DNA from 3 places in the Streptosporangium lutulentum genome. Region 2 is predicted to be linked to each of the others. Evidence: riboswitches for the same ligand, from Rfam matches in the RefSeq annotation. Region 2 holds a riboswitch; each other region holds the start of a gene.

Region 1 (7,627 bases), 290 kb from region 2:
TGCCTGGCCGCCATGGACCCGCTGGCGTCGACGACGAACAGGACCAGGTTTCCCTCGCGGCCCTCGCGGACGGCCTCCCTGAGGTCTCCGCGCCGCAGGAGCAGGCCCGCGCCGCTCCTGCCGCGTTCGAGCTGGTACGGCGCGGCGGCGCCGACGGTCGCCCGCAGGTGCAGGGAGCCCGGGCGCCCCTGGGGAACGCGGGCGCCGGTGGTCCGGCCGAGGGGTGTCATGGCCCTGGACCGCCGTCCCGGAGCCCCCGAGCCGACCCCCGGGACCGTGAACAGCCTGGTCCTCGCCGCGGGGTCGGCGTCGAAGGTCTGCTCGCGGCCTCCGGGACCGGCCTCCGGCCCGGGGCCGGCGGAGGGCTGGGCGCCGGAGGGCGGGGTGGTGGGGGGCGGGGCGCCCGGCGCTCCGGGGTCCGGGGCTGCGGGTCCCGGGACGTCCGGGGTCGCGGAGGCGGTGGAGTCGGTGGAGTCGGTGGAGTCGGTGGAGTCGGCGCCGCCGCCCGAACCGTCCGGCCCCTGATCGTCGGGGCCCGCGCCGCCCGGACCCTCCGGACCCGGGTCGTCCGGATCCGGGTCCTCGGGGCCCACGGCGGCCGGGTCGTCGGGAATCCGGTTCAGGAGGTCCTCCAGCTTGGACTCGTCCAGGCCGGGGGCGTCGAAGGGGTCACGGCGCCGGCGGTGCGGAAGGGCGAGCCTGGCGGCCTCGCGCACGTCGTCGGCGGTGACGACGGTACGGCCCTGCCAGGCGGCGTGGGCGATCGCCGCACTCGCGGTGACCAGGTCGGCGCGGAGCCCGTCCACCTCGAACGCCGCGCAGACCGTGGCGATCTGCAACAGCGCGGAGTCGGGCAGCACCACCCGGGGCAGCCGGGCCCGGGCCTCGGCGATCCGCCTCGCCAGGTCCTGCTCCTCGCCGGCCCACTTCTGGGCGAAGGCGTCGGGGTCGGCCTCGAACGCCAGGCGCCGCCGTACCACCTCCGCCCGCTCCGGCGCCTCCCGCGACGCCCGGACCTCCACGGTCAGCCCGAAACGGTCCAGGAGTTGCGGCCGGAGCTCCCCCTCTTCGGGGTTCATGGTGCCCACCAGCAGGAACCGGGCCGCGTGCCGTACCGACACGCCTTCGCGCTCGACGTAGCACGTGCCCAGCGCGGCGGCGTCCAGCAGCAGGTCGACCAGGTGGTCGTGGAGCAGGTTGACCTCGTCCACGTAGAGGACGCCCCGGTGGGCGCCCGCCAGGAGGCCGGGTTCGAAGGACTTCACGCCCTCGGTGAGCGCCCGTTCGATGTCGAGGGAGCCGACCAGGCGGTCCTCGGAGGCGCCGACCGGCAGCTCCACCAGGCGGGCGGGCCGCACGGTACCGGCCGCGGAACCCGCGGGCGGCTCGGCGTGCGCCCGGGCCTCGTGCGGCCCGTCGGGGCAGCCGGGGTCCGGGGTCGCGGGGTCGCAGGAGAAGCGGCAGCCGCTCACCACCTCGACGGGGGGCAGCAGCGCGGCCAGCGCCCGCACGATCGTGGACTTGGCCGTGCCCTTCTCCCCTCTGACCAGCACCCCGCCGGAGCGGGGGGACACGGCGTTGAGGATCAGCGCGAGCTTCAGGTCCTCCGATCCCACGATCGCGGTGAAGGGATAACGGGACTCACGCACCTTCGAGATCTCCTTGCCTTTTGTCATGGGGTGTAGCTCAGCTGCCAGCGCCCGCCCCGGCCGGTGAGCGCGACGCGGGCCAGCGGCGCGACGTCGATCCGCCAGAACGCCGCGGCGGGCGCCCCGAGGGCGTGGACGACCGCGGCGCGGATGACCGGGGGGTGGGTGATCGCGACGAGCCTGCCGGGGGCGCGGCCGGCGAGCCAGCCCGCCACCCTGCCGAGGAGGCCGGCGATCGACTCTCCCCCGTGGGGCGCCGCGGCGGGGTCGCCGAGCCAGGAGGCGAGAGCCTCGGGTTCGGCGGCCTCGACCTCGCCGAGCGTCCGGCCGCTCCAGCGACCATAGTCGCAGTCGGCGAGCAGCGGGTCGGGGTCGGCCCGCAGGCCGAGCGCCGCGGCGGTCTGGACGCAGCGCACCTCGGCGGGGCAGGCCGCCGAGCCGCGGCCGAACTCCCGCGCCAGGCCGGTGGCCCGGCGCAGGCCGCGTTCGTCGAGCGGTTCGTCACCCGGGAACGCGGCCCGTGCCGTCGCCGAGGTGGAGGCGTGACAGACGAACAGCAAGCGGGTGACCCCCGAGGGGGTCGTCACCCCGTGCTGCGCCCGCGCGCGGCGAAGGCGAACAGCGCGCCGATGCCGGTCCAGAACACCGCCTGGGTGCCGATGGACGCGATCCGGAAGTTCCACAGGAGATCGGCGGGGAAGCCCGCGGGCACCTCGTTGATCTCCGGAAGGAGGATCAAGGCCACGGCCACGGGGATCAGCACCGAAGCCCCCGCCGACAGCCAGCGCAGCCAGGGCTCACGCTGTGCGGCGTACCGGTAGGCGGCGGCGCCCGCGGCGACGGCGAGGATCCCGATGAGCACCGCGACCAGGTAGAGCACGGTGCGCTGGTTGATCGTCTCGGGATCACCGACCGCAGGTGGGTTGGCGGGATATTTCAGGAAAGGGATGAGGACGATGGCGCCGAAGGCGGCGGCCGCGAGGGTCACCGCGAGCACCGGTTCGGAGCGGGGCCCGGCCCGGCCGCGCAGGAACGCGTAGACGAGGGCGAACAGCCCCCCGACGGCCAGTCCGTACAGGGCCAGGGCGAGGAAGAGCCCGAAGCGCTGCCCGTCCCTGCTGACCAGTGCCTCGTCCTCGTCGTGGGAGTGGGCCGCGGGTTCGGCGGCCTCGTGGGAGTGGGATCCGGCCGCCGGGGCGGCGGCCGAGGCCGCCTCCTCGATCGCGATGGCCTGGTCGATGCGCGGCTCGCCCACGGCGTAGGCGAAGGCTGCCGCGAACAGCCCGGCGAGCAGTCCGGCGAGTAGTCCCCGGACGATGAGTTTGGTGATCACATGCGGCTCAGTGACACGGGACGCCGAGCAGATGGCGCCCGTCGTGCATGAGCTCGTGCAGGTAGTTCCCGGCCTGCGAGACCGCTCCCTGGTCGAACGTGACCAGGTAGGCGAGCAGCAGCAGCACCGGTACGGCGAGCAGCCACCAGGTGAGTGAGGACAACGGGATGGGCTTGGCGTGCGGAGCCGAGATCTGGCTCACGGCCACCTCCTTCGGGATTGACGCGTCCCTTTTTCGTAGGTCGGTGGCGGTCGAGTGACCTGGCTTCCGGCACTGACGTGCCGGTTACAGTGGCGCGACCGCACCGGTATTTCACCGGATTTCCCTCGCACCGCCACAAATCCCCCGGAACGTACCCCGGTTACCTATCCCCCGTCAATCCAGACATCAAGACCATCCGGACATGACGGTGCGGGGAGGCGATCCCATCGGGACCGCCTCCCCGCACGATCGGAGGATCACTACTCGCCGGTGAGGGCCGTCACCAGCTCCGCGGCGGTCCGGCAGCGGTCGAACAGCTCACCCACGTGGGCCTTGGTGCCGCGCAGCGGCTCCAGGGTCGGAACGCGCTGCAGCGACTCGCGGCCGGGGATGTCGAAGATCACCGAGTCCCAGGAGGCGGCGGCGACCGACTCGCTGTACTGGCTCAGGCAACGCCCCCGGAAGTAGGCGCGGGTGTCGCTGGGCGGGATCTCGATGGCCCGCTGGACCTCTTCCTCGGTGACCAGCCGCTGCATCCGGCCCCGGGCGACCAGCCGGTTGTACAGACCGCGGTCGGGCCGGATGTCGGAGTACTGGAGGTCGACGAGCTGCAGGCGCGAGTGGGACCAGGGAAGGTTGTCGCGGGTGCGGTAACCCTCCAGCAGTTCCAGCTTGGCGACCCAGTCCAGCTCCCTGGAGAGCTGCATCGGGTCCTCGGCCAGACGGGTGAGGACCGACTCCCAGCGGTCCAGGACGTCCTTGGTGGGCTCGTCCACGCCGTTGGCGCTGCGCTCCTCGGCATACTTGCGCGCCAGCTCCAGATACTCCATCTGGAGCTGTACGGCCGTCAGCCTGCGGCCGTCGCGCATCGGGATCTCGTATTTGAGCGTGGGGTCGTGGGAGACCGCCCGCAGGGCCTGGACCGGGTTGTCCACGGTGAGATCGCGGGTGAAGTAACCGTCCTCGATCATGGCGAGGACCAGCGCGGTGGATCCGAGCTTCAGGTAAGTAGAGATCTCCGACATGTTGGCGTCACCGATGATGACGTGCAGGCGGCGATACTTCTCCGGATCGGCGTGCGGCTCGTCGCGGGTGTTGATGATCGGCCGCTTGAGCGTGGTCTCCAGGCCCACCTCGACCTCGAAGAAGTCGGCGCGCTGGCTGATCTGGAAGCCCTCGCTGCGTGAGTCCTGGCCGATGCCGACCTTGCCCGCGCCGGTGACGACCTGCCGGGAGACGAAGAACGGCGTCAGGTGCCTGACGATGTCGGCGAACGGCGTGGCCCGCCGCATCAGGTAGTTCTCGTGGCAACCGTAGGAGGCGCCCTTGTTGTCGGTGTTGTTCTTGTAAAGCTGGATCGGGGCGTTGGCCGGCACCGCCGAGGCGCGGACCGCCGCGTCGTGCATGACCCGCTCCCCCGCCTTGTCCCAGATCACCGCGGCTCGCGGGTTGGTGCACTCGGGAGTGGAGTATTCGGGATGGGCATGGTCCACATAAAGCCGGGCGCCGTTGGTCAGGATCACGTTGGCCAGGCCCAGATCCTCATCCGTGAGCTGGCTCTGGTCGGCCACCTCCCTGGCCAGGTCGAAACCTCGCGCGTCTCGCAGAGGATTCTCCTCCTCGAAGTCCCAGCGCGCGCGCCGCGCCCGGGCCGTCGAGGCGGCCAGGTAGGCGTTCACGACTTGGGAGGAGGTCACCATCGCGTTGGCCCCCGGCTGTCCGGGCACGGAGATGCCGTATTCGGTCTCGATGCCCATCACCCGCCGTACCGTCATGCGCACCCTCTGTTCATCCGGGACTGTTCTCTTCTCCGTATGTATTCCCGACCCTAGACCCTTCACTATGCCCGGTGGTCGGACAGTTATGGCACCGAGGCCTTTTCGCCCGCAACGAGGGGCCCCACGACGGGCGGAACGGGCGCCGGCGAGGGCCTTCCCCGCCGCCGGGCCTTCACGAACTCCTGGACGGGGCGTTCGGCCACCCGGTACACGAGGTAGGAGAAGGCCATCGCGGCCAGCACGGTGACCGCGGCGGTCAGCCAGGGCGGCAGCGTGTCCCGCAGGGCCGGAACGATCAGGACGGCGGCCGTGGCGTGGAAGAGGTAGAGGGGGTAGGTGAGCGCCCCCAGGACGGTCAGGCCCCGCCAGCGGAGCCGGCGCAGCCCGCCGAGCGCCACCATCGCCATGAGCACGTAGAAGCCGATCACGGTGGCGGCGACGGCCCAGCCGGGCACGGGCATCGCGGCGTAGCCGACCAGCTCGATCCGCCCCTCGACCCGGTCGAGCGCCGCGCTGACCGCCAGGCCCGCGCTGATCCCGGCGACGCACCACAGGATCAGCTTGGGCCCGTACCTGGTCATCAGGAAGAAGGCCATGCCGCCGACGAAGTACGCCGCGTACTTGGGCATCACCACGAGCTCGACCCACGCGTCGTCGCTGCCCGCGAAGAACCCCGCGGCCAGCAGCCAGACGCCCATGAAGATCAGGCAGCGGTTGAACGTCACCCCGGTGAGGATCAGGATCGAGATCAGCACGTAGAAGCGGAGCTCGACCCAGAGCGACCAGTAGACGCCGTTGGCGTCGTAGACGCCGAAGGCCCGCTGGAGGAGCGTGAGGTTGACCCCGTACTCCCCGAGGCTGAGCTTGGGGTCCAGGGCCGTGGCGGCGGTCAGGCCGTAGACGGCGGCGGTGGCGCCGACGCTGATCCAGTAGGCGGGGAAGATCCGCACCAGCCGGGAGAGGGCGAACGCGCCGAGGCCGCGGCCCCAGATGCTCATCAGGATGACGAAGCCACTGATCATGAAGAACAGCTCGACGCCGAGGATGCCGAGCCCGGACAGCGTGGAGATCGCGGGGAACAGCTTCGCCGGGCGATCCCCCCACACCGAGGCGAAGGCGATGAAGTAGTGGAAGGAGAGCACCGCCATGGCGGCGACGAAGCGCAGGAGGTCGAGTTCGGTGAGACGGCCGCTTCCCCCGGCCGCACCGCGAGGCCCCGCGCCTGTCACCTGGAGGCCGGGTCGAAGTGTTCACGCACGCCACTTGGACGGCATTTCGATCAGTTGGGTTCCCTGTGGCGCCAGTTCACTTCTGTGTACTTTCGTGACGGATGCGAAAAGGGAATCGACGCCATAAAACGCCGACGGCGCGGTCCCCTCCGTCGAGGGGACCGCGCCGCCGGCGCGCTTGCTAGAGGTATTGACCGGTGTTGGCCACCGTGTCGATGGAACGGCCGGCCTCGGTGCCCTGCTTGCCCGTCACGAGGGTGCGGATGTAGACGATCCGCTCGCCCTTCTTGCCGGAGATCCGGGCCCAGTCGTCGGGGTTGGTGGTGTTGGGCAGGTCCTCGTTCTCGGAGAACTCGTCCACGCAGGCCGCCAGCAGATGCTGGATCCGCAGGCCCTTCTGCCCGGTCTCGAGGAACTGCTTGATCGCCATCTTCTTGCCGCGGTCCACGATGTTCTGGATCATGGCGCCGGAGTTGAAGTCCTTGAAGTACAGGACCTCCTTGTCACCGTTGGCGTAGGTCACCTCGAGGAAGCGGTTCTCCTCGCTCTCGGTGTACATCCGCTCGACGACCCGCTGGATCATGCCCGCGATGGTCCCCTCACGGCTGTCGCCGTGTTCGGAGAGATCTTCGGGGTGGAGCGGGAGCTCCGAGATGAGGTACTTCGAGAAGATGTCCCTGGCCGCCTCGGCGTCCGGCCGCTCAATCTTGATCTTGACGTCCAGGCGGCCGGGCCGCAGGATCGCCGGGTCGATCATGTCCTCGCGGTTGGAGGCGCCGATGACGATGACGTTCTCCAGCCCCTCGACACCGTCGATCTCGCTCAGGAGCTGGGGGACGATGGTGTTCTCGACGTCGGAGGAGACGCCCGAGCCTCGGGTCCGGAAGATCGAGTCCATCTCGTCGAAGAACACGATCACCGGGGTGCCCTCGGAGGCCTTCTCCCGAGCCCGCTGGAAGACCAGGCGGATGTGCCGCTCGGTCTCACCGACGTACTTGTTGAGAAGCTCCGGACCCTTGATGTTGAGGAAGAAGCTCTTGCCGGACTGGCCGGTCTTCTCCGCGACCTGCTTGGCCAGGGAGTTGGCGACGGCCTTGGCGATGAGCGTCTTGCCGCAACCGGGCGGACCGTACAGCAGCACGCCCTTGGGCGGGCGAAGCTTGTGCTCCCGGAAGAGGTCGGCGTGCAGGTAGGGAAGCTCGATGGCGTCCCGGATCTGCTCGATCTGCCGCATGAGGCCGCCGATCTCCTCGTAGGAGATGTCGGGCACCTCCTCCAGGACGAGCTCTTCGACCTCCGACTTGGGGATGCGCTCGTAGACGTAGCCCGAGCGCGACTCCAGAAGCAGCGAGTCTCCGGCCCGGATCGGCTGGCCCACCAGCGAGTCGGCCAGTTTCACCACCCGCTCCTCGTCGGCGTGCGAGATCACCAGCGCG
Region 2 (7,627 bases):
GCGTGTCCCGCGATGCCGTACGAAGACCCCGGTGTGTCCCGCGACGCGGTCGACGGACGTGCCGTCGGACGGCGAAGGTGGCCGGGGTCGCCCCCGGCCACCCGCTACCGGCGCTGCCCGGCCTTCTCCACGATGCCCGACGCCAGCTCGGCGACGGTGAAGACGCTGCCCGCCTTGAACATCACCTCCGACCCCGTCATCTGGTCGCGTAGCCACACCATGCGCGTACCGAGATAGCGGAAGGTCCGCGGCTCAAGGATGAGATATCGCCGCGTCTCCGCGCCCGCCGCCTCCCGGAACACCCCGAGGCCCTTGCGTCCCGCACCGTCCTCGACGCCCACCTCGACCCCGACTCCGGGGATCCTCCCCAGCGCGCGGTACATCGCCGCCTCCAGCTTCGGCGGCATGATCGCCTGCTGCTGCAGGTAGACGGAGATCACCCGGAAGGCGCGCGCGTCGGGATCCTCCGCCGTACGCGTCACCCCCTCCTCGACCGGAAACTCGACCCAGTGCCTGTCGTCCCGGACCTGCGCGAGGAGCTTGTCGGGGTCGGTGGGCAGCTCGCGGAGCCTCCTGTCGTACTGCTGGGGCGAGAGGTCGTCGTCGCCGGGGTCCGGGGGAACGTCGCTGATCCGGAACCGTCCGTCGACGTCGTAGCCGCCGGTCTGCTTTCCGTCGTAGCGGATCCACCGCTCCATCGTGGTCCCGTCGCCCGGATCCCCGTTGGGCTGCCTGGAGAGGGTCTTGCTGTACTGCCACTGGTCCGGACGCGGGGACGTGCCCGTCGACCGCGTCTCCGCGACGAGGGCGGCCTGCGCGAACACCTCCGAGGGGCTGGCATACCGCGCCGCCGATGGAGGCACCCCGCCGATCTCACCGGTCCTGTCGATCTGGACGAGGGTCAGCACCAGGGCCGCCACGAGGCCGAAGGCACCGGCGAGCAGCACCGGACGGCCGGGGAACAAAAACCTTCGCCGGTCGGCGGCGCGACCCGTTCCGGCCACCAGTCGGGCACGAGGAGCCGCGAGCCGTCCGGCGTCCGGCTCGGGCGCTTCGGCGCGCAGTTCGCGGAGCGCTGTCAGATCATCCACGGTCGGCCTCCTCTTCGATGGCGGTGGGGTCGGCGCCGCCGAGCGCGGCGCGGGTCTTCTTCCTGGCCCGGTGGAGCCGTGAGCGCACCGTTCCGACGGGGATGCTCAGGGCGTGGGCGACCTCGTCGTAGCTGAGGTCGGCCCACGCGATCAGTAGCAGCACGTCCCGGTCGCCCCCTGACAGGGTCGCGAGCGCGCCGGCCAGCTCCCGGCGCGCGGCCGAGGCGGTGACGCTGGCGTCCACGCGGTCGGCGTAACTCTCGGCCACCTCGTCCACACCGGTCCGGGCCAGCGCGCGGTAGGCCCGGACCTCCGCCCGGCGGTGCTTGCCGACGAGGTTGGCGGCGATGCCGTACAGCCAGGGACGGGCGTCCGGCCGGGTCACGTCGTAGCGCCCGCGCTTTCCGAAGGCGGCGAGAAAGGTGTCGGCGACGATGTCGTCGGCGATGGAGTCACCCAGCCTGCGGGTGACATACCGATGGAGCTCCGGCGCGTGACGGTCGAACAGGGTCGCGAACACGTCGGGCTCGTCTCGGGACCGTCGGATCAGCTCCGCGTCGTCGGTGCGGTCCGATGTATGGGCGCATTGTGCGTCGGCGATCAAACATGGCTCCGCTCATCGGGCCTCTGTTCTCACGAGGCGGGGGGCACGGTCATCTCTATTCACCCGAACCGGGCGATCGAGTTCACGCCCTTACCGGTTCCGGCGGCCGGCAAGCCTGGAAGGACGCTCACGAAGCTGCGGCAAGCGGTCTTCATCATCGTTCGTGAACGCGTGAAAGCGCACGACGGCGGTTGCCGCCGAGCTGGACGAGACGCCCGTCAAGGCGGACGAGGAGACCTCGCCGGCGCGGCTCCCCGATGCTCCGGTCATGGGCGCTCGCCCGGAGCGAGCGAGGCGGCACCCGCCTTCCGCCCGTCCCGAGGCCGGCGCCGAACGGCGCGGGCGGTCGCGTCAACGGCCGGACCGCTTCCTGTACAGCGTGCGCGGACCCGTCATACGATGCGGTTCGTGCCGAACATCGGACCCGTAGAGCTGCTCATCGCCGCCGCTCTGCTCGCGGTGATCCTGGCGATCGTCCTCGGTGTCGTCGTGGTCGCCCGGAGGGGAGACAGGGCGTCCCTTCCACCGCCGATGCCGCCGGCGCCCCAGGATCTGCAGGAGCTCGTCACGCGGCTGACGCGCCAGGGACAGAAGATCCATGCGATCAAGGCGCTGCGCCATCACACCGGGCTCGGCCTGTCCGAGTCCAAGAAGGTCATCGACGCCGTGGCCCTGGGGCACCCCATGTGGAGCCATCCCGTGCTGGCCCCGTTCCGGCCCTCCCCCGTGGCCCTGCCGCACGCCGGTCCCGACCTGGCCACCCGCGTGCGCGAGCTCAAGGCCGCCGGTCGCACGGCGCAGGCGATCCACCTGGTACGCGGCGAGACCGGCATGGGTCAGGCCGAGGCCGAGCTGTTCGTCGGCAGCCTCTGAACGCCCCCGGCGAGCGTGCCCCCGGTGCTCCGGTCAGGAGGTTCCTGTTGACATTGTCGCCAATGTCAAGGTTTAGCCTCAAAGCTCCTGTCCCCGCATCCTGGAACGGACGCCGATGACCATCCTGGCCGACCCTGACGACCGCGCCCTCCTGCTCGACCGCGACCGGAGCTTCTTCGACGCCCTGGTCGCCGCCGACCTCTCCTGCCTGGACGACCTGCTGGCGGACGACTTCGTCATGGTCGCCATCGACAACGGCGCGACCGTGACCCGAGCCGACCTGCTCGGTCTGATGTCATCCGGAACCGTCCGGTTTCCGGCCGTGCAGTCCTTCCCGGACGAGGCCGTCGTCCGCCGTATCGGAGACGTCGGCATCGTCGTCGGGCGAACCGGCATGAACTTCACCGGCGCCGACGGCGCCGTCTTCACCGCCGGCAGCCGGTACACCCACGTCTTCGTCTCCGACTCCGTCGCGGGATGGCGCCTCGTCTCCGCGCAGGGCACGGAGATCAAGCCCGGCTCGTGACGCCCCTCTCGCCGGGGCCCGCCGGACTCCCCCGTCTCCAGACGGAGAGCGGACAGGACGGCGGCGGCCGATCCGGGACCGGTCGGCCGGGGACGCGATCGCGTTCGGCCGGCGGGGTCTCCGTGTCATCGGGATGACGGTGGAAATCCCGAGCCCCTCGATCCGGCGGGCCACCGTCAGGAAAGTGCCGGCGCGGTGCGGACACGGCGGGGCGGGGTGAAGACGTACAGGCTGAGGATGTCGGACGGTTCGGCCACTCCCGGGCCACCGGCACGAACCCAGGCCGCGATGTCCTCGGCCGCGTCCGGGTCGTTGACCAGGCCGAGCCACACGGGACGGCCTCCCGCGGCGCGGCCGGCGGCCGACGGCTGGACGACGATCACGTTCGCCCGCTCGCACACGTCCAGGCAGTCGGTGACGCGGACCGCGGCGGTCTCGGACAAGCGGGCGACCTGCTCGGCGTGGTCGAGTCCGGCCACCTTCCCCGGGTCGCCGCAGCAGCAGCCGCGGCAGACGACGATCCTGCATGGTGCCGGTTTCCTCATGCGCACGTGAATCCTTTGCCGGTGCATTCGAGCAGGTCAGATGACGGTTCGAGGCAGGGGCACGGGGTTCGCCCCGGCCGGTCGGGCGGGCGGGCCGGGAACCCGCCGGTCGCCGGCGGGTTCCCGGACACGCGGAGGGCCGGCCGAGCGGCTCATGGGGCTCCCCGGGCAGCTCGTACGGCTCGCGTCCACTGCTCGCGGCGGATCTCCGGATCGATCAGAGCGCAGTCGCCGCACATGCCGCCGCCCGGCAGGCGGTAGTACAGGCAGCAGCTGCGCCGGACGAAGAACGAGTGTCCCGGGGCGGGTTCGGCCAGCTCACCGCCGCCTTCCAGGACCCCCGTGGAAAGCAGTTCGCGCCCCAGCGCGCTCGCGCCGGCGGCGTGTCCCGGATGGCGGCGGGCGATCGCCTGGACGGTCCCGGCCAGCGCGGAGGCGGCGTTGCCCCACAGCAGACCGGGGGCGATCTTGGTGACCTCCCGCGTGGTGCGGGCCAGTGGCTCCAGCAGCCCGGTGACCACGACGCGGTAGATCGGCTCGGCCGCCCGGTTCGGGTCGGTGATCTCCCAGCCCTCCGGGTGGGCGACTCGCAGCGGGAGCGGGCCGCTCGGCGTGGGACGCCAGAACGCGCGGTCCGGCGCCAGGTCGACGAGCACCCCGCGGGTGACGGCCGCACCGATGACCGGCGACCACAGGCGAGCGGCCAGGCCCTGGAAGAAGATGGAGGCGGCGACCAGGTCCTCGGTGGTGCCCAGGCGTCGCGCCACCTCGGCGATCCTGCCCGACAGCACGCTCGGGCCGGTGAGCAGCTCGGTGAGCGGGAGCCACCCGGATTCGAGCGGTCCCGTTTCGAGCTCGAAGTAGGCGCTGATCGTCGCCACCTCGGACAGAACGCCTGCGACGCGACGGGAGGTCGCGGGTCGTGGCATCACCGGGACGGCCCCGATCGACGGGCAGGCCGAAGGGCGCACTGCCGGTAGGACCACATGGCGGCCACCGTCCTCTCCTGGGGAGATCCGCCCCATATCGTGAGGAGGCGACCGCGTGAGTCTCCTGGCTCTCGGGTCGATGCTCGTCCCGGCCTTCCCACCCGCACGCGGGCAGTGGCTTGTTCGGGATCCGCTCGCCGATCACAGTGGCGGGACCGCACCGGATTCACACCGGCTTCCTCGTTCCGCCGTCGCCTTCACCAGTCATGGTCGCACGAACGGTCACTGAGGACATAGCGGACCCAGCTCCCCGTTCCGTGGTCCGCGCGCCGAGCCGGCGGATCGCCGAGGGTCGCGGCCCCCGAGAAATCCCTCACCGTGGTCCGCGCGCCGAGCCGGCGGATCGCCGGGGGTCGCGGCCCCCGAGAGGTCCCTCACCATGGTCCGCGCGGCCGTCCGGCGCGCCGGTCTCTCCACGACAGCGGCAGACTCTTCCTCGTGAAGCGAATTCTCATCGTCGGCATCGGCGCGGGAGACCCCGACCACCTCACCCTCCAGGCGGTCAAGGCCATCGCGGCGGCCGACGTGTTCTTCATCCTGGACAAGGGCGAGGCCGGGCACGATCTCATCCGGCTCCGGCAGGACCTCGTCGACGCGCACGCCCGCGCGCCGTACCGGCTGGTCAAGGCCCGTGATCCCGACCGCGACCGGACCAGCGCCGCCTATGCCACCGCGGTCCAGGACTGGCGATCACGCCGCGCCGGCGTCTACGAACGGCTCATCCGCGACGAGCTCGGCGACGACGAGACCGGCGCGTTTCTCGTCTGGGGCGACCCCTCCCTCTACGACAGCACGCCGGCCGTCCTTGAGGAGGTCCTGGATCGGGGCGCGGTCCGATTCGTCTACGACGTCGTGCCCGGCATCAGCAGCGTGTCCGCTCTGGCCGCCCGGCACCGCATCGGCCTGACCCGGATCGCGCGGCCCCTGCACATCACCACGGGCCGCCGCCTGGCCCTGGAGGTCCCCGAGGCCGACGACATCGTCGTCATGCTCGACGCCCGCTGTGCCTTCGCCACCCTTCCCGACGCCGCCGAATTCGAGATCTACTGGGGCGCCTATCTCGGCACCCCCGACGAGATCCTGGTGGCCGGAGCGGTCACGGAGGTCGCCGGCCAGATCCGCGACGTCCGCGCCGCGGCTCGGGAACGCAAAGGCTGGATCATGGACACCTACCTGCTGAGACGGGTCTCTCGGTGAGACCGCGGGGATCACGGTCCAAAACGGCTCTGTCCCGCAGGATGCCCCTGGCCAATACGGCTGACCAGGGGCAAATGTGAAAACTCAGCAGAAAAGTGGAATTAATCAACCGCTAATGAACTACCAGCGGTAGATGGTGTAAGGGTTGTAGTAGACCTGGCCGTAGCTGAAAGGGTTGTAGTAGACCTGGCCGTAGCCGAGGGTGTTGTAGTAAACCCGGCCGTAGCCATAAGGGTTGAAGGGATCGATGAAGAAGTTGCCGCTGGCGCTCGAGTTCTCGGACGTGGCGGCGGATTCCTGAGTCGCGCTTGCGCCGGCAGGCTGGGCCGACACCGTCAGGCCGACGATGAGGGTGGAAGCCACCAATGTTCCGGCGGCGAGAGCGTGCTTGAACATGAAAAATCACTCCGTGTCTGATGTTTGAGCCTGGCGTGCTGCCTGGGCTTACAGAGCGCCGACCCGGCTTCCCGGAAATATGGCGAATCGGCGTCATGTAAGACGCTAGTTGAGGGTCATCCGTACGTTCACCCCAGAGAGAACAAAGCCTTGGTCCGGGATCATCACTGAAGAAAGGCGGAGGTTACACCTGAATGGAGATCAAAAGCCCGTTCTAGGTGACGAATCCGATAAATCGGCCGGACACGCCGACGAGACAGCCGAGCCGGTTTCTCGGTCGGAGCGGTGGTCGCCCGCACCGCGGACGACAGGCCACGCCGGGTTCTCCGGCCTTCTCTCACCCTCTCCGGTTTGAGGGCCGCGCCTCATCCGCCGGACGGTCCGCCGCGCCGAGGTCGGAGGCGACCGGTCCAGCCCAGTCGGCACAGCAGGTAGGCCACCCCACGCGCGGTGTAGGACACGTGGAATCTCTCAGCGATCAGCACGGCCACGCGTGAGGCGGTCCAGCACTGATCGTCCCAGCCGTAGGCGGCGGGCCCCTCCTCCAGGGCCTTCTCCAGCAACGTCAGCTGTTCGTCGGTGAGCTTGCAGCCGTTGCCGGCGGCGCCCTTGGAGGCCAGCGCGGCCTTGCCTCCCCGGCTCCAGAGCGCGTACCACTCGTAGGCGGACTTGCGGGTGATTCCCAGCAACCGGGCCACCCGCGGCGGCTCCATTTTCCCCGCGAACATGTCCGCGGCCCGGAACCGCAGCCTCTCGCGTCTGACCCGCTCCTGCGCGGACAGTCCCCCGCCCCTGTCGGAGTACCTCATGCTTCAAGGTTGTCATCCGGACAAAAGACACTCAACGGGCACCCGGCCCCATGTCACCTCCGCATTTCCCGGCCGTCGCACGCGGGCCGTACTCGCCGGGGATCGGACGGCATATGAAGCGCGGGCACGCGCCGGGCCATGGACGCATCCGTGAGGTGACCGAGCACCCCGCGCCGAGGTCGTCGGGCGCCGTTCACCGTGAGGACGCGATCTCCTGCCTCAGCGGTGCCGGGCGCCTTCGTGGTCGGCGTGCCCGGCAGGCTCCAGTTGCAGCGTGGAGTGCTCCACGTCGAAGTGGCCGGCCAGGCACTCGTGCAGCCGGTCCAGTACCTGGCCGAGGTCACCGCTGGTCAGGACCTGCTCTTCCACCACGACATGGGCCGACATGACCGGGACGCCCGAGGTGATGGTCCAGGCGTGCAGATCGTGGACGTCGAGGACGCCCTGCGCCTCCAGCAGATGCCGCCGGACCTCCTGCAGGTCGACGCCCTTGGGAACGGCCTCCAGCAGGATGTCCACGGCCTCGCGCAGCAGGCTCCAGGTGCGGGGCACGATCAGCAGGGCGATGACGACGGAGACGATCGGGTCCACCCTCGT
Region 3 (7,627 bases), 1.4 Mb from region 2:
GACGGGCCCGCAGGACGGCACGTGCCGCTTCGGCCAGGGCGGACGCGGCGTTGCCGTGCAGGAGCCGCGCGGCGACCTTGACCCGCAGCCCGGCGGACAGCGGCGCCAGGTGATCGTCCATGACCAGGCGGTAGACGACTCGCGTCAGGGTGTCGTCGCAGGGCACCTGCCATCCACGGGGCACGGGCAACCGCAGCGCGGGCCCGTCCGTCCGTTGCCGGAGGTCGCCGAGGTCGGGGATGACGCCGTGCAGGGTGACGCAGCCCAGCACGACGGACCACAGCCGGGCGGCATGACCGAGTTGGACGATGGAGGCGGCTATCCGCAGCTCGTGCGTGCCGTAGCGGGCCGCGCGGGCGGCCACCAGGTGCGGGAGTCCCTCCACGTAGGCGTCCGTGACGGGCCGCCACGCGCCACCGGCCTCGCCGACGTCGACTCCGACGTCGAGGGAGAAGAACGACCCCAAGCCGGCGATGTCGGCCAGGACCGCGGCGACGGACTCGGGCGGGACGGGCCGCAGGCGGGTCATGCCGAGGTCACCCCGTCCTCCTCCGAACGGCGGCGCGTGTCGGCCAGGCTGTCCGGCACCACGCTGATCTGCGGGACTCCGGTACGGGGGTGACGATCCACCTCGGCGTCCACGCGGTAGACCTCGGCGAGCAGGGAGGCGGTGAGCACCTGGGCGGGCGGGCCCGCCGCGACCAGACGGCCGGTGTCCAGGACGCAGATCCGGTCGCAGAACGCCGCCGCCAGGTTGAGGTCGTGCAGCGCGACGACGGCGGTCACCCCGAGCCGCCGGACCAGCTGAAGGGTGTCGAGCTGATGGCGCAGGTCGAGGTGGTTGGTCGGCTCGTCCAGCACCATCGTCCCGGTCCGCTGCGCCAGCGCGCGGGCGATCAGGGCGCGCTGCTTCTCTCCCCCGGACAACCTGTCGAACGGGGCCCGGGCGAGGCCGGCGATGTCCAGATCCTCCAGTGCGCTCATGATGATGTGCCGGTCGCCGGTGTCATCCCCTTGGAACATCCGCTTGTAGGGAGTGCGGCCCATGGCCACCACGTCGTACACGGTCAGCTCGAACTCGCCGGGTGCCTCCTGCAGGACGGCGGCCAGTCGCCGAGCCAGCCACTTGCCGGTCATGCCCCAGACGTCCTCACCGTCCAGCAGCACCCGCCCCGAGGTCGGGCGCAGCGCCCGGTAGAACGTGCGCAGCAGGGTGGACTTGCCTGCCCCGTTGGGTCCGACGAGCGCGACGACCTCGCCGGGGACGACGTGCAGCGAGACGTCCCGCACCAGGGCCCGGCCCGCGATGACGACGCTGACCCCTTCGACCCGCAGCGCCGCGGGTTCGCCCACCGGGGTCATCGGGCCGCCTTACGCCGCATCAGCCACAGAAAGAAGGGACCCCCGACCAGGGCGGTCAGGATGCCGATCGGGATCTCCTCCGGGGCGGTCACGCTGCGCGCGGCGAGGTCGGCGGCGATCAGGAAGGCCGCGCCCAGCAGGGCGACCGCCGGCAGTGCGCGCCGGTGGTCGGCGCCGACCAGCAGACGCACCACGTGCGGCATCATCAGCCCCACGAACCCGATCGAGCCGCTGACGGCGACGATCGCGCCGATCATCAGGGCGATGAGCACGAACAGCGCGGCGCGGAAGCGGTGAACGTTCAGGCCCAGGGCCGCGGCCGCCTCCTCCCCCGCCAGCAGCAGGTTGAGCGGGCGGGACACACCCAGCAGCACCGCGGTGCCGGCAAGGACCGCCCCGGCGGGGATCCACAGCAGGTCCCAGGTGGTGCCGGCCAGGCCGCCCAGCATCCAGCGCAGCGCCGATTCGGCTTTGCGCGGGTCGCCGGAGGTGATGATGAGGTAGCTGGCGACGGCCGAGAGCACCTCGCCCGTGGCGACCCCGGACAGCACCAGCCGCATGGTGGTCATCCGCCCTTTGGCACTGGCCAGGAAGTAGACCAGCAGCAGTGCCGCCAAAGCGCCGCCGAAGGCGGCCAGGGGCAGGGAGAAGGCGCCGAGCAGCGAGACGTTGAGCACCATGACGAGCACGGCGCCGACGGTCGCCCCCGATGACACCCCGAGCAGCATCGGGTCGGCCAGCGGGTTGCGCACCAGGGCTTGCAGGGCCATCCCGCACACCGACAAGCCCGCGCCGACGACGCCGCACAGCAGGACCCGGGGAACCCGGACGTCCATCACGATCGTCTCCCTGACCGGCGTCCAGGTGGGCTCGACCAGCGCGGGAAAGATCCGGTGCAGCAGGATGCCCCACACCTCGCCGAACGGCAGGCGGACCGAGCCGATCGCGATCCCGGCCGTGGCGGTCACCACCACGGCGATGCCGAGCAGCGTCAAGACCAGCGCGTACGGCACGCGTGCCCGACCGGCGGCGGCCTCGGTCGTGGTCGCCGCCGGCCGGGATTCGGCGATCTCGATCACGCGAAGCGGTCCGCGTGCAGCTGGCGGGCCAGCGATTCCACGCCGGCGGGCACCCGCACGCCCAGCACCGTGGACGACAGCGGCAGCACCGCGAAACGCTGGTTTTTGATCGCGGGCACGTCCTTGAGCGCGGGATTGGAGAGCAGGAACCTCTTCTTGTCCTCCGCGGACTCGTCGCCGTAGTCGTAGATGACGATCACCTCGGGCGCCCGCTCGGCCACCTGCTCGAACGAGACGTCCCCGAAGGCCTTGGGAAGGTCGGCGAACAGGTTCGTCCCGCCCGCCAGTTCGATCATCTCGTTGCCGATGCCGGCGCCTCCCGCGGTGAAGGCCGTCTTGTCGCCGCTGTCGTAGACGAACACCTTGACCGGGTCGATTCCGCCGATCTTCTCCTTGACGCGATCCAGCACTCCGCGCATCGCGGCGATCTGCCGCTCGGCGCGATCGGCCACGCCGAAGATCTTCCCGATCGTCCGGATCTCCTCCTCGACCTGGACCATGGTCACCGGGCCGGTCGGGCAGCCTTCGATGTTGACGTGGGAGTCGATTCCGGCCTCGGCCAGGACGGCACGGCCACGTCCCTCCTTCTCGTCGAAGGCGCTGTTGAACCCGCCGTACACGAAGTCGGGTTCGACCGACAGCAGCGACTCGTAGGAGGGGTACTCCTTGGCGAGCACCTTGATCGCCCGGTAGACGGTTTCGTACTCGGGCAGGATCCGGTCGTCGAGATAGGCCGTCGCGACCATCGACTTCTCCAGCCCGAGGGCGAGCATGACCTCGGTGGCGTGCTGGTTGAGCGTCACCGCCCGCTGCGGCGGCCGCCGGTAGGTGGTGCTCACCCCGCAGTTGACCACGGTGACGGGGAAGCCCGCGACAGGCGGGTTCGCGGCCGAGGGACCGCGCTCTGTGGTGGCCCCGGTGGCTCCGGTGTTCCCGCAGCCGGTCATCAGCAGGGCCGACACGAGGAGCAGGAGGAGCGGGCGCGCGCGCCGGGCCGTCATGGCCGGATCCTTTCGCTCACGAGCGGCACCCGAGGAGCGCGGTGGGATGAAGAAGCAGAGGACGGCTCGACCGCCGGGATTCCGAGCGGCGCAGGGGGGACGGAGCGTACTCGGGTGTCGTTGGACCCGTAGAGGGCGACGGACACCGCTTCGCCCCGTGAGCGGGGAAAACCCATTGATGGTCTCCTGAAAACGGGCCGCGGCCGCCATTCCTCGACAGCGACCGCGGCGGGCGAGGAGCCGGATCGCCAGAGGAGTCCCGTACGGCGGGCAGCCCGAAACCCGGCATGCCGCGCACCGTCCTCTCTTGGGGAGATCCGCCCCATATCGTGAGGAGGCGACCGCGTGAGTCTCCTGGCTCTCGGGTCGATGCTCGTCCCGGCCTTCCCACCCGCACGCGGGCAGTGGCTTGTTCGGGATCCGCTCGCCGATCACAGTGGCGGGACCGCACCGGATTCACACCGGATTCCTCGTTCCGCCGTCGCCTTCACCGACCATGGTCGCACACCCACCATCAGAGACAAAGACGGCGTTTACGTGACGGAATGCGTCCGACCATGTCATCACGGCCTCACGTTTGGGGTGATCGGACGAGGGAAGCCGCGCCGGATGTTCGACGACTTCGCTTTCGACCACATCGACGTCGGGCCGGTGACGCTGCGCGTGCGCCACGGCGGCTCAGGTCCGGCGGTGGTGCTCCTGCATGGCCATCCGCACACTCACGCGACCTGGCACAAGGTGGCTCCCGCGCTCGCCGAGCACTTCACCGTCGTCTGCCCCGACCTACGCGGCTACGGCCGCTCGACCGTTCCAGCGGATGAGCCGGAGCACGCACAGATGTCGAAGCGCGCGATGGCGGACGACGTCGTGGCTCTCATGCACGCTTTGGGCCATCACGAGTTCGCGGTCGTCGGGCACGATCGCGGGTCGTACGTCGCCTTCCGGTTGACGATGGACCATCCGGAGTCGGTGCGGGCTTTCGTGAACATCGGCGGCCCCCCGATCGGCGAGGTGCTCGATCGCGCCGGGGAGACCTTCGCGCGACTGTGGTGGCACTGGTTCTTCCTCGGGCAGACGAAGAACCCGGCGGAACGTGTGATCAATCAAGATCCGGACGCGTGGTACGCCGACAGGTCCGACCGCGTGGCGGACGAGGCGCTGGAGGACTACCGCGCCGCGCGACGCGACCCCCAGACCGTCCACGCCATGTGCGAGGACTACCGCGCGGGACTCACCGTGGATCGGCGCGACGACGCCGCCGACAAGGCCGCAGGAAAGAAGATCGCCTGTCCGGTGCTCGTGGTCTGGGGCAGGCACGACGACCTGCCGGAACTGTACGACGGCGACCCGGTCGCTCCCTGGCGGACCTGGGCGACCGATGTCAGGGGATGCGAGATGGACGCGGGACACAGCGTGCAGGAGGACAATCCCGAAGCGCTCCTGGACGTGCTCGTGCCTTTCCTGATGTCACACCGGGGAGATCCCTTTCCCCACGCCCGGCCGCCGGATGGCGAGCGTCCAGAGCGCGGGGAGCGGGTCGGGGAGCGCCGTCGCGTTTGACGACGGCGGGGTCGAGCCCGAGCCGGCTGAAGAGGTGGCCCAGGGCGGCGAGTCGGGCTTCAACTCGGTCCAGGGCGGTGAGATGGGCTTCGACCCGGTCGCCGCATCACGGCGGAGATCGGGTCGAAGCGGTGCGGGGCGGCTCTATGCGATCTTGGGTGCGGCGCGCATGGCGGCGTAACAGCACCGGGTGCCGTCGGCGAGCGTGGCGAACACCACGGGCAGGGCGTCCACGCCGAAGGCCGAGCCGGTCGCGGCGAAGACGGTGTCGGTGACCGGGATCAGGACGGCCTCCAGCGGCGGGGACAGGTCCTTCATCCCGTCGACGAACTCGTACCGCAGGTGCGCGGTGCCGTCCTCGTCCTGGGTGATGGTGATCTCGACGCCTTCGCGACGGTAGGTGCCCAGGTAGGGGGTGACGTCCACGGCGGGCGGCTCGGCGGGCGGGCCGAAGGCCTCGGGCATGGTCACACCGGCCAGTTCGGCGAGGAGTTCCCGGAACAGCGCATCGTACAGTTCGCGGGTCCCGCCGCCGTTGGCGAGCAGCACGACGGCCACGTCCGCGTGCGGCACGACGCGCAGGTAGCCGTGCTGGCTCACCGACGACCCGTCGTGGCCGTAGCCGGCGACGCCGTCCCAGTCGTAGAGGCTCCAGCCCAGCCCCCAGCCGTCGGCGCTGACGGTCCACTTGTCGGGGCTGTCGACCTCGCGGCGCTGCATCGCCGCGACCGAACCGGCCGACAGCACGCGGGTGCCGTCCGGAGCGAGGCCGCCGGCCAGGTGCATCCGGGCCAGCCGAACGACGTCGGCGGCGGTGGTCAGGACCCGGCCGTAGGGGCCGGCCGAACGCGGCATCATGTCCCAGGCCGGGGCCGGGTCTGGGTCGGCTCCGGGCTCGCCCAGGTGCCCCATCGCCACCCGGAACCGCAGCGCCTCCTCGGGCAGCGTCATCGAGTGCTCCAGCCCCAGCGGGACCAGCAGCCGGTCCTTCAGCGCCTGGTCCCAGACCTGGCCGGTGACCACCTCGACGACGCGGCCCAGCACGTTGTACCCGACGCTGGAGTAGGAGGTGCCCGTCCCTGGCCGGCAGTCCAGCGCGACGCCCTTGGCGGCCTCGACGTATTTGGCCAGGCAGTCGTCGCCGCGTCCGGTGTCGTGATTGAAGTCACAGGTCAGCCCGCTGGTGTGGGAGAGCAGCCGGCGGACGGTGATCTGCTCGGTCGCCGCCGGGTCGGCGGTGGCGAACTCCGGAAGCACCTCGGTCACCGGCGCGTCCAGATCCAGTTCGCCGGAGTCGACCAGCTGCATGATCAGCGTGGCGGTGTAGACCTTGGCGATCGACCCGGACTGGAAGATCGAGTCGGTCGTCACCTCCACCCCGGTCCCCCGGTGCAGCACCCCGCTGGCCAACTCGTGGATCCGGCCGTCCACCAGAACGGCCAGGGACGCGCCTGGGACGTGGTGGGTGGCGCGCAGCCGGTCCAGCCGCGTCTGCCAGTGGTCCAGGTCGATCCGGTTCTCGTTCTTCAGCATGCCATGCTCTCTGGAGTGTCGATCGGGGTGGTGATCTGTCGTCGCCGCGCTGGGCGCCGGCGACATGATCAATCATTCGCCCTGGCCAGAGCGGGAACAACGGCGGATCCCGCAACGGTTCGTTAACACAGGAGTTCACGGATCGGGGCGACATGGAATTACGGGACATCGAGATTTTCTTGACCCTGGCCGAAGAACTGCACTTCGGCCAGACCGCCGAACGACTCCACGTGTCGGTGGCGCGGGTCAGTCAAGCGATCAAGAAACAGGAACGCGCCGTCGGCGCCGAGCTGTTCGAGCGCACCAGCCGCCAGGTGAGGCTCACCTCGGTCGGACGGCAGCTCCGCGACGACCTGGCCCCCGCCTACCGGCAGATCCAGGAGGCGATCGCCAGAGCGGCCGCGGCCGGGCACGGCCTCACCGGTACGTTGCGGGTCGGCTTCTCCGCGGCGTGGTGCGGCGGTCTCATCGTCACAGCCGCCGACCTGTTCCAGACCCGCAACCCCGACTGCGAAGTCATCATCCAGGAGATACCGCTCCACAACCGCTTCGGACTCCTGCGAGCACGCGAACTCGACCTCCAGCTCACCGAGCTCCCGGCCCACGAGCCCGACATCACCACCGGTCCCGTCGTGTTCTCCGAACCACGCGCGCTCGTTGTCGCCGCCGGCCATCCGTTCGCCGGACGAGAGACGGTGTCACTGGAGGATCTCGCGGACTCCCCGCTGATCACGATCTCCGGTCCGCCCCGGTACTGGATGGACTTCCATCTCCCCTCGTCCACCCCGAGCGGAAAACCCATCCCGCAGGGTCCCGAGACCGTCGCCTGGCAGGAGGTCCTCTCGCTGGTCGCCGCCGGCAAGGGCGTCTGCCCCACCTCGGCCCGCGCCGCCGATTACTACTCCCGCCCGGACATCGCCTACGTCTCCTTCAGCGACGCGCCGCCCATGGAGTACGGGCTCCTCTGGCTGACCACCGCCGAGACCGTCAAGCTCCAGGCGTTCGTGCAGACCGTCCTTGAGGTCGCCGGCCGCCCGTCGCCCGGTCTCCCCGCTCCGGCCGGTCCCTTCGAGCCGGCGGGGTGACAAGAAG

The links. A riboswitch is a leader RNA that binds a small molecule or an ion and turns the genes downstream of it on or off. The one in region 2 is predicted to bind cobalamin.
Region 1: another riboswitch for cobalamin. It lies ahead of J2853_RS17980 (CbtB domain-containing protein); the one in region 2 lies ahead of J2853_RS16650 ((2Fe-2S)-binding protein).
Region 3: another riboswitch for cobalamin. It lies ahead of J2853_RS10070 (ABC transporter substrate-binding protein); the one in region 2 lies ahead of J2853_RS16650 ((2Fe-2S)-binding protein).

Annotation. Positions count from the first base shown of each region.
Region 1 covers NZ_JAUSQU010000001.1:4,010,924-4,018,550, forward strand. Annotated here, with positions in the region: gene J2853_RS17965 (putative cobaltochelatase) at 1-1,676, opposite strand, end outside; gene J2853_RS17970 (histidine phosphatase family protein) at 1,673-2,236, opposite strand; gene J2853_RS17975 (CbtA family protein) at 2,233-2,982, opposite strand; gene J2853_RS17980 (CbtB domain-containing protein) at 2,990-3,184, opposite strand; adenosylcobalamin (AdoCbl) riboswitch at 3,228-3,321, opposite strand; gene dop (depupylase/deamidase Dop) at 3,445-4,959, opposite strand; gene J2853_RS17990 (acyltransferase family protein) at 5,046-6,191, opposite strand; gene arc (proteasome ATPase) at 6,373-7,627, opposite strand, start outside.
Region 2 covers NZ_JAUSQU010000001.1:3,716,548-3,724,174, forward strand. Annotated here, with positions in the region: gene J2853_RS16625 (CU044_5270 family protein) at 105-1,091, opposite strand; gene J2853_RS16630 (RNA polymerase sigma factor) at 1,084-1,611, opposite strand; gene J2853_RS16635 (50S ribosomal protein L7/L12) at 2,104-2,568, shown strand; gene J2853_RS16640 (YybH family protein) at 2,684-3,094, shown strand; gene J2853_RS16645 ((2Fe-2S) ferredoxin domain-containing protein) at 3,271-3,639, opposite strand; gene J2853_RS16650 ((2Fe-2S)-binding protein) at 3,792-4,568, opposite strand; cobalamin riboswitch at 4,668-4,863, opposite strand; gene cobF (precorrin-6A synthase (deacetylating)) at 5,067-5,825, shown strand; gene J2853_RS16660 (hypothetical protein) at 5,946-6,221, opposite strand; partial or broken gene J2853_RS16665 (helix-turn-helix domain-containing protein) at 6,608-7,030, opposite strand; gene J2853_RS16670 (cation diffusion facilitator family transporter) at 7,250-7,627, opposite strand, start outside.
Region 3 covers NZ_JAUSQU010000001.1:2,365,521-2,373,147, reverse strand. Annotated here, with positions in the region: gene J2853_RS10085 ((2Fe-2S)-binding protein) at 1-529, opposite strand, end outside; gene J2853_RS10080 (ABC transporter ATP-binding protein) at 526-1,362, opposite strand; gene J2853_RS10075 (FecCD family ABC transporter permease) at 1,359-2,432, opposite strand; gene J2853_RS10070 (ABC transporter substrate-binding protein) at 2,438-3,442, opposite strand; cobalamin riboswitch at 3,768-3,959, opposite strand; gene J2853_RS10065 (alpha/beta fold hydrolase) at 4,052-5,002, shown strand; gene J2853_RS10060 (serine hydrolase domain-containing protein) at 5,147-6,535, opposite strand; gene J2853_RS10055 (LysR family transcriptional regulator) at 6,688-7,620, shown strand.